One region of the Citrobacter sp. CRE-46 genome, then DNA from elsewhere that is predicted to be linked to it. Evidence: predicted binding sites of a transcription regulator. Region 1 holds the regulator's gene; the other holds the start of a gene.
The links. The regulator PhoB, encoded in region 1, activates phosphate uptake and scavenging genes when phosphate is short. The targets are predictions, from matches to a motif close to CTGTCATAAAACTGNCNNAT.
Positions count from the first base shown of each region.

Region 2: a site for PhoB is predicted at 2,383-2,402, ahead of acuI (acrylyl-CoA reductase (NADPH)). Genes of this name have one in related genera too.

Region 1 covers NZ_CM184341.1:3,942,890-3,947,816, reverse strand. The annotation lists gene sbcC (exonuclease subunit SbcC) at 1-1,203, opposite strand, end outside; gene sbcD (exonuclease subunit SbcD) at 1,200-2,402, opposite strand; gene phoB (phosphate response regulator transcription factor PhoB) at 2,593-3,282, shown strand; gene phoR (phosphate regulon sensor histidine kinase PhoR) at 3,333-4,628, shown strand.
Region 2 covers NZ_CM184341.1:494,784-499,710, reverse strand. The annotation lists gene mreB (rod shape-determining protein MreB) at 1-124, opposite strand, end outside; gene AC534G_RS02475 (hypothetical protein) at 102-422, shown strand; gene csrD (RNase E specificity factor CsrD) at 431-2,371, opposite strand; gene acuI (acrylyl-CoA reductase (NADPH)) at 2,597-3,571, shown strand; gene msrP (protein-methionine-sulfoxide reductase catalytic subunit MsrP) at 3,691-4,695, shown strand; gene msrQ (protein-methionine-sulfoxide reductase heme-binding subunit MsrQ) at 4,696-4,927, shown strand, end outside.

The DNA.
Region 1 (4,927 bases):
AAGCGCCAGCGCATCCAGTTTACGCGTGTCGTTTTCCCGTAATTGCTGCCACTGGCGTAGCTGGGCGCTGGCGTCGGAGTGTTGCGCCAGCAGGGCCTTCCACCCAGCCAGTTCGCTGCCCCACAAGCGGAAGCGATCATGTTCGTTCAGCCAGTCGATTAACGTCTGTTGTCCGGCGAGCAAGGCGGTCGACTGCGTGTGCGCCTGCTGACGGATGCGCCCGCGCAGCGCTAAGCTGCTTTGTAAGCGAGCATTCACTTCCTGAATATTCTGCCGCGTACGCGCTATCGTAGCCGTTTGTTCCTGGATTCGCTCCCAGTGAGGGCGTAACGCTCTGGCCGGTTGTGCCAGACTCAGCGCCGCCAGCTGTGGCTGCGCGTCTTCTTGCGCCTGTTTTGCGGCCTGTAACGCCTGTTGGTGACGGTTGATTTCTGCCTGTAGCTCATTTTGCCGAATGAGCCAGTTGAGATGCTGTTGCTGAGTCTGCTGGCTTGCAAGGTGTTGTTTTTCCTCGTCAGTAAGTACCTGCAAACTCTCTGTCAGGGACTGCACCTGCTCCGCAGCGAGCAGTGCCACGCCGTTGGCCTGCGCCTGCAGTTTTTCCAGCTCTGTACGCGCTGCTTTATGCTTTTCAAACACCATGGCGGAAATTTGGCCGTAGATCTCAGTCCCCGTCAGCTCTTCCAGCAGTTCGGCACGCTCTTTCGGTTTGGCATTTAGAAATGCGGCAAATTGCCCCTGAGACAGCAGCATCGAACGGGTGAAACGACCGTAATCCAGCCCGGTAAGTTCGGCGGTCATTTCCAGCTTGTCTTTGACTTTATCGGCGAGGATTTTACCGTCGGCGCAGCGGGCAAGTTCTACGCGCGGAGCCTGTAGGTTGCCTTCAGGCTGATTGCGCGCGCGGTTCTGGCTCCAGAATGCGCGATAGGCTTCGCCCCGGACTTCGAACTCGACCTCGGCCAGACACTCGGCGGTGTCGCGGGTCATCAGATCGTTTTGCGATTGAGACACGGTATTGAGCCGCGGCGTTTCGTGATACAGCGCGAGACAAATGGCGTCCAGCAGGGTGGTTTTTCCCGCGCCCGTTGGACCCGTGATGGCGAACAGCCCATTGCTGGCAAAGGGCTCAGCCGTGAAATCGACTTTCCATTCTCCTTTCAGAGAATTGAGGTTTTTCAAACGCAGGCTGAGAATTTTCATGCTTCGGTCTCCCCGGCAAGCGTGTGTAAGGTGGTGCTAAACAGTTGATTCAGGCGCTCGCGTTGCGATTCTTCGAGTTCTTCCAGCGCCAGGCGACGGGCAAAAACGTCCGTCACGCTCAGCTCGCTTAGCGTTTCACGTCGTTCATTCGCCATAATACGTTCGCGCTGTTCCCGGCTACGGCGCACCAATAACACCTCTACCGGTAAATCTTCGGTTAATGCCTGAATCTTACGCTGCATGTCGTGCAGATAGTCATCGGTGGTGATTTCGATATCTAACCAGACTGGCGGTTCCTGCTGCACACCGCGCCACTGCTCTAGTTGGGCGGTAATCGCGGCTAAATCACCTTTCAGCACCGCCAACGGCTGGGTGACCGGTACGGTGAGGTGTTCAACAGCGCTCAGCTTGCCGTTTTCGAAGCTCACCAGATGGACGCATTTGCTTTTGCCGCACTCGTCAAAACTGAGCGCAATTGGCGAACCGCAGTAGCGAATATGCTCTGTTCCGCCGATAACCTGCGCCCGATGAATATGTCCCAGCGCGATGTAATCGGCGGGTGGAAAGTTTTGCGCCGGAAAGGCGTCCAGCGTACCAATATAAATGTCACGTACAGCGTCACTTTTACTGGCGCCAACGGTGGTCAGATGCCCGGTCGCAATGATGGGCAGATTCTGGTCGCCGCGCAGCGTACAGGCGTCATGATATTGCTGTTGGTAATAGTCGGTGATAGCCGATAGCAAATGCTGCTGTTTCTCTTGTCCCGTTAGCCCGGCCTGGCTGGTAATGATGTCACGCGGGCGTAAAAAAGGCACCGGACACAGGATCGCGCCCGGCGTGCCGTCGCGTTGAGACAGCACCTGCGGCGCATGGCCAGCGCTGGCGATCACTGTGGTATTGAGAAACGCCAGAATATCGCGGGATTCGTTGAGCGTGGCGACGGAGTCGTGGTTACCTGCCAACACCACCAGATGACAGCCGGTTTGCTGCAGATTAACGACAAAACGGTTATACAGCTCACGGGCATAGCTTGGCGGTGAGCCGGTATCGAAAATATCGCCCGCCACAATAATGGCATCCACCTGCTGGGATTGTGCCGTTTCCAGCAGCCAGTCGAGAAAGGCCTGATGTTCAGCGGCGCGGCTCTTGCTGTAGAAATTTTGGCCCAGATGCCAGTCAGACGTGTGAAGGATGCGCATAAGAGTTCCATGACGATAAAACAGTGGCGGGGATTATAACCCTGCAAGGACGGTAATATCTTGTTTAAGGGCTGTCATAATTCGCGGGGCTGCGTTAAACCTGGACTATCTTTTCATAAATCTGTCATAAAACTGACGCATAATGGCACCGTATTGATGGCAAACGATTTAATTATAAACAGGGCAAATCATGGCGAGACGTATTCTGGTCGTAGAAGATGAAGCTCCAATTCGTGAAATGGTCTGCTTCGTGCTCGAGCAAAACGGTTTTCAAACCGTAGAAGCCGAAGACTATGACAGTGCTGTGAACCAACTCAATGAACCCTGGCCGGATCTCGTCCTGCTTGACTGGATGCTACCCGGCGGCTCGGGCCTACAGTTTATTAAACATCTCAAGCGCGAAGCGATGACGCGGGATATTCCCGTCATGATGCTGACGGCGAGGGGAGAAGAGGAAGATCGTGTACGGGGTCTGGAAACGGGCGCGGATGATTATATTACCAAGCCGTTTTCTCCCAAGGAGCTGGTGGCGCGTATTAAAGCTGTTCTGCGTCGTATTTCCCCCATGGCGGTGGAAGAGGTTATTGAGATGCAGGGGCTGAGCCTTGACCCAACCTCGCATCGCGTGATGACCGGCGAGGATCCATTGGATATGGGGCCGACAGAATTCAAACTGTTGCACTTCTTTATGACCCACCCTGAACGCGTCTATAGCCGTGAGCAATTACTCAATCATGTCTGGGGTACCAATGTGTACGTGGAAGACCGGACAGTGGATGTGCATATCCGCCGCTTGCGTAAAGCGCTGGAGCACAGTGGACATGATCGTATGGTGCAGACGGTTCGTGGGACGGGATATCGTTTTTCGACCCGCTTCTGACTAACATGAATAGGGGCCTGACGGATTAGGCTGTTAATGGAGTAAGACGTTTGCTAGAACGATTGTCATGGAAAAGGCTGGTACTGGAGCTGATCCTCTGCTGCATACCGGCGTTTATCCTTAGCGCTTTTTTTGGTTACCTGCCCTGGTTTTTGCTGGCGTCGGTAACCGGCCTGCTTGTCTGGCATTTCTGGAATTTATTACGCTTGTCCTGGTGGTTATGGGTCGACAGAAGCATGACCCCGCCGCCGGGGCGCGGAAGTTGGGAGCCGTTGCTGTATGGGCTGCATCAAATGCAGCTGCGCAACAAAAAGCGCCGTCGGGAACTGGGTAATCTGATTAAACGTTTTCGCAGTGGGGCGGAATCGCTACCCGACGCGGTGGTGTTGACGACTGAAGAGGGGGGCATTTTCTGGTGTAACGGCCTGGCCCAGCAGGTTCTGGGACTGCGCTGGCCGGACGATAGCGGGCAAAATATACTTAACCTGCTGCGCTACCCGGAATTCACGCAATATCTGAAAACGCGTGATTTTAGTCGGCCAATCAATCTGGTGCTCAATACCGGACGGCATCTGGAGATTCGCGTGATGCCCTATACCGATAAGCAATTGCTGATGGTCGCGCGCGATGTTACCCAGATGCACCAACTGGAAGGTTCGCGGCGTAACTTTTTCGCCAACGCCAGCCATGAGTTGCGTACGCCGCTGACGGTGCTACAAGGTTATCTGGAAATGATGCAGGAGCATCCGCTGGAAGGAACGACGCGTGAAAAAGCGCTGCATACCATGCGTGAGCAAACGTACCGCATGGAAGGGCTGGTGAAGCAGTTGCTGACGTTGTCGAAAATAGAGGCCGCGCCAGCGCTACTGCTTAATGAGAAGGTGGACGTGCCGATGATGCTGCGCGTGGTTGAACACGAGGCGCACACGCTGAGTCAGAATAATCATACGTTTACTTTTGATATTGATAGCCACCTGAGCGTGCGGGGAAATGAGGAGCAACTGCGTAGCGCGATTTCGAATCTTGTGTATAACGCGGTGAACCATACCCCCGCGGGTACGCACATCACCGTGCGCTGGCAGCATGTTGCCTCTGGGGCGGAATTTAGCGTCGAGGACAATGGGCCTGGTATTGCTGCGGAGCATATTCCTCGTTTGACCGAACGCTTCTATCGCGTGGACAAAGCGCGATCCCGACAAACGGGCGGGAGTGGACTGGGTCTGGCCATCGTGAAACATGCTCTGCAACATCACGATAGCCGCCTGAATATCGAAAGTACGCCAGGCAAAGGGACGCGATTTAGTTTCGTCATCCCGGAACGTTTAATGGCCAAAAGTAACGATTAACCCGTATTCGTAAGATAATCTTTCCAAAAGCCAGCGCGAGCTGGTTTTTTTATGTGGTCAATAGTTACATCCTGAATTTTGCGACGTTTGATTGTTTTTTGTTCGAACTATTACCCATACCTTTTTCCATGAAATGGTTTTTTGTGCTAACTGCATTTTTCATATCGCTATATTGTTCTGGTTTTTGGATCCCACCTTGCTTTAAAACGTTATAAGCGTTTAAATTGCGCTCCAGATGCTGTCATACCGACTGCATTTACGCGGTAAATCGAAAAACTATTCTTCGCCGCGCCAGGTCG
Region 2 (4,927 bases), 1.8 Mb from region 1:
GAATGGCCACAACAGAAGGCTCATTCAATACGATGCCTTGTCCTTTTACATAAATAAGGGTATTCGCGGTACCCAGGTCAATGGACAGGTCATTGGAAAACATGCCACGAAATTTTTTCAACATACTAAGGGATAATCCTGAAAGCTGGGGCGGAAAACAAAATCCGCTTACTTTACCAACCACACGCAGCAGCGACAAGGCGCAAAAATCATCTGCTACGGTGAAAATTAGTGCAGTTCGTTTCCTTTGTTACAAAACCGGCCTGAGTCCATCAGGGCTGAAAAAATCAGCAGCATTCCTCGCTTTTGTTTGCAACCTGTCAAAGGTCATTCACCTGCATGTTTGCTGTTACAACCTGGCGAGCAGACAAGCACACCCCCAGAAGGCACAGCGCGCGTTATTCTACGTGAAAACGAATTAAACGGCAGGTTAAACCGAATATCTTTGCGAATATTTTTTCACGTTAGTGTCAAGTGGCTGTGATGCGGCAAAAAAATCCCCTTGCCCACCAGCAACTCCGCGTTCCGTCAGCGTATGCCACTCGCTACGCGAACGAACTCCCGTGGCATAAACCTGCGTTGGCGTGCCTGAACAGGCCTCCGCCAGGCTTTGAACCAACAGTTGGTTTTCGGTTCGCTTATCAATATTCCTCACCAGGCTTGGATGCAGCTTCAATAACTCAACGTTAAGCTCTTTAATCCAACTGGTGCTCACCAGCGTTAAACCGGCCTGCGTAACGGCGATCCGTACCCCTAGCGCATCCATCAATCGGATGACGGGCTGTAATCGGCTGATATGTTGACAAACATCTGCCTCAGCAAGTTCAATAATTATGCGTTTGCGTAGTGATTTTTCGCACTGCATCAACGTATCACGCAGCCAGCGCTGAAAACGTGGGCGAATTAGCGATTCAACCGTTATCTGCATCGCCAGGCTTTCCTGCGGCCAGTAGCCCAAAAGCAGGATCAGACGACTTAACTGTAAACGGTCATACTCTTCAGCCAGGCCAAATTGCAGCACCATCGGCATATATTCCGCCGAAATAACTTCTTCGCTGCCATCAAAAATACGGCACATCAGTTCCCGGTGGTGTACCCGTCCTTCACGCGTTACCGCAGGTTTTTGATATATTCTCGGCCCGCCCCGGCTGAGCATCTGTTCAATCAGCGTCCGCCAGCGCACGTTGCCCCGGCCTTTTTCCGGCAGGGAGTCATCATAGACCGACCAGCTGTTCCCACCCTGCAGGACCGAATTCCGGGTGGCGGCCTCAGCATGATCCATCACCTGTTCCGTCGACTGACCACTGCGGCAAACGCAAATACCAATATGAACCATATCGGCACGATCGATCATTTTATTAGTCGGAAGCGCATCGACCGCTTTTAATAATTGCCCGGCGATGCTTTCGGCTTCTTTCAGCGTGCGATGTGGCAACAGGATGGCAAAATCGCTACGGTGGTAGCGCGCCAGCAATGCCCCCGGATAACGCGTCATAAACGTCGACAACAAATTGATGAGCGTTGAAATTTGTTCTTCCGCCAGGGTGATTCCCCAGCTATCTCGCAGCAGAGTAAAGTCCGGCAGACGCACCATCATCACGACGCCATGCGCTCCCACCTTTTCTTGATCTTCCAACAGCGTGGCCAACTGGTTATCAAAAAACAGACGGTTACTCAGCCCGGTTTTTGTATCCTGCGCAACATAGGAACGAATCAGGGTGTCCAGTCGGCTGCGTTGCTCGCGGGCATTTTGAATTTCAGTCAGCAACATATCGAGCGCACTGCTGGTGCGCGCTGGCCATTCATAGACCGTTCCTCGTACATTCGACCCGCGTTCACCGTTCAGAATACGCGTGGAACGAATCTCCAGTAACTCCTGGCCTGAAAGCTGACGCTGAAGCCAGCGTACCGACAAAAAGAGCATCAGAATAATAAACGCAATGGCCAGCGTGAGCGGCGCGGTAGTCAGTAGCGAATGGAAATAATTGCCCATCGGATCCTGATAAACCAGGCGAACTGACATGCCCGGATGCTTGACCAACGGTACGGTGATGTCGCGGTAGAGGTTGTTCGTTCCTGCCGGGCGGTAGCTGCTGGTTCGGGAGTGGTCATACACTATATGCTCCCCTTGCAGCAACTCGATACGCACGATATCAACAGAAACCATCAGTTCATCGATTTGCGGCGTCAGCGAAACGAAATCGTGGGAGACAAGATGTGTATCAATCGCCGTCGCCACCGCCTGCACTCGCGTAGTGAACTTATATTGAATAGCGTTGTAGAAACTCAGCGAGCAGCCAATCAGAGTCACAAAGATCGTTAACCCAGTAAGCAGCGTGACAAAAGCTGAGAATTTCGTCGTTAATCGCATCCTTGTGTTAACTCCGACAGTTATGAAACAGGTGTGAAAGAGATAAAGCGACTCGAAAATGCAAAACTGAACGCAAAATCCGCCAATTTATGCAAACTGTGGGGGCATACTACCAAATCAGGTATATCTGGCAATTTATTGCGCAGAATCGGCATCATGTTTTGATTAGCGAGTATAGTCTTCATTAACAATTTTCCAATCCACTATACGAATTGAGGACAGGTTATGCAGGCTTTGATCTTAGAACAGCAGGACGGAAAAACCCTCGCATCCGTTCAACCCCTCGACGAAAACCAGCTCCCGGAAGGCGATGTAACGGTGGATGTCCACTGGTCGAGCCTGAACTATAAAGACGCCCTGGCTATCACTGGCAAGGGTAAAATCATCCGCAACTTTCCGATGATTCCTGGCATTGATTTCGCCGGTACGGTGCGTGCAAGCGAAGATCCCCGTTTTCATGCGGGTCAGGAAGTCTTACTGACCGGCTGGGGTGTGGGTGAAAACCATTGGGGCGGGCTGGCTGAACGTGCGCGCGTCAAAGGCGACTGGCTGGTAGCGCTGCCGCAAGGGCTGGACGGGCGCAAAGCGATGGTCATCGGCACCGCCGGTTTTACCGCCATGCTGTGCGTCATGGCGCTTGAGGATGCAGGTATTCGCCCGCAACACGGTGAGATTGTCGTCACCGGCGCCAGCGGCGGCGTGGGCAGCACTGCCGTGGCATTACTGCATAAGCTGGGCTATCAGGTTGTGGCAGTATCAGGACGCGAAAGCACCCACGACTATCTGAAGAGCCTGGGCGCGAATCGTATTCTCAGCCGCGATGAGTTTGCTGAATCTCGCCCGTTGGAAAAACAACTGTGGGCCGGTGCAATTGATACCGTTGGCGATAAAGTGCTGGCGAAAGTCCTGGCACAGATGAACTACGGTGGCTGCGTGGCCGCCTGCGGCCTGGCGGGCGGCTTCGCGCTGCCGACCACCGTCATGCCATTCATTCTGCGTAATGTACGTTTGCAAGGGGTGGACTCGGTGATGACCCCACCGGCACGTCGCGCAGAAGCCTGGGCGCGTTTGGTTAAGGATCTGCCGGAATCGTTCTATGCTCAGGCCGCCACGGAGATTACGCTAGCGGATGCGCCGAAGTTCGCCGATGCCATCATCAATAACCAGGTGCAAGGTCGTACCCTGGTGAAGGTGAAATAACCGGCATCGGCGCAGAAATTTACACTTAACTAACAAAATTTCGCGGCATATATAGAGACTCCCTGCCATATTAACTACGCATCCCTTGTCTGTCATGACGCGTAAGCCGGGAGTCTGTTATGAAGAAATTACGTCCATTTACAGAAGCCGACGTCACCGCCGAGTCGGCTTTTTTTATGCAGCGCCGCCAGGTACTGAAAGCATTAGGGATCAGCGCTGCCGCGTTGTCTTTGCCTCACGCTGCGCAGGCCGACCTTCTGAGCTGGTTTAAGGGTAATGACCGCCCTCCGGCGCCTGCGGGTAAGCCGCTTAATTTCAGCAAGCCCACCGCCTGGCAAAATTCGCTTCCTTTAACGCCAGCAGATAAAGTTTCTGGCTACAACAACTTCTATGAATTTGGTCTCGACAAAGCGGATCCAGCGGCCAACGCAGGCAGCCTGAAAACCGATCCGTGGACCTTGAAAATCACTGGCGAAGTCGCAAAACCCCTCACTCTCGATCATGATGCGCTGACCACCCGTTTCCCATTGGAAGAGCGGATTTATCGGATGCGCTGTGTGGAAGCCTGGTCAATGGTGGTGCCGTGGATTGGCTTTCCATTACATAAACTGCTGGCGCAGGTTGAACCCACCAGCAACGCAAAATATGTCGCTTTCGAAACGCGCTACGCCCCGGATGAAATGCCTGGTCAGAAAGATCGCTTTATTGGCGGCGGGCTGAAATATCCCTATGTTGAAGGGTTACGCCTGGATGAAGCGATGCATCCACTAACCCTGCTTACCGTAGGGGTTTATGGTAAGGCCCTTCCGCCGCAAAATGGCGCCCCCATCCGCTTAATTGTGCCGTGGAAATACGGATTTAAGGGCATAAAGTCGATCGTGAGTATCAAACTTACGCGCGAACGCCCCCCAACAACCTGGAACCTGGCCGCGCCTAATGAATATGGGTTTTATGCCAACGTGAATCCGCATGTCGATCACCCCCGCTGGTCCCAGGCCACCGAACGTTTTATTGGCGCTGGCGGTATTCTGGACGTACAGCGTCAATCCACGCTGTTGTTTAACGGTTATGCCGAAGAGGTTGCTTCCCTGTATCGTGGTCTTAATCTACAGGAGAATTTTTAAGTGCGTCTGACTGCAAAGCACATTACCGGGCTGAAAGTTTGCCTGCATCTTGGCGGATTTTTGCCGTTAATCTGGCTCTTTTGGGCGGTAAATCATGGCGGTTTGAGCGCCGATCCGGTCAAAGATATCCAGCACTTTACCGGTAGGACAGCTCTGAAATTCTTACTGGCGACCTTGCTGGTCTCTCCACTCGCGCGCTACGCTAAACAGCCATTATTGATACGCACTCGTC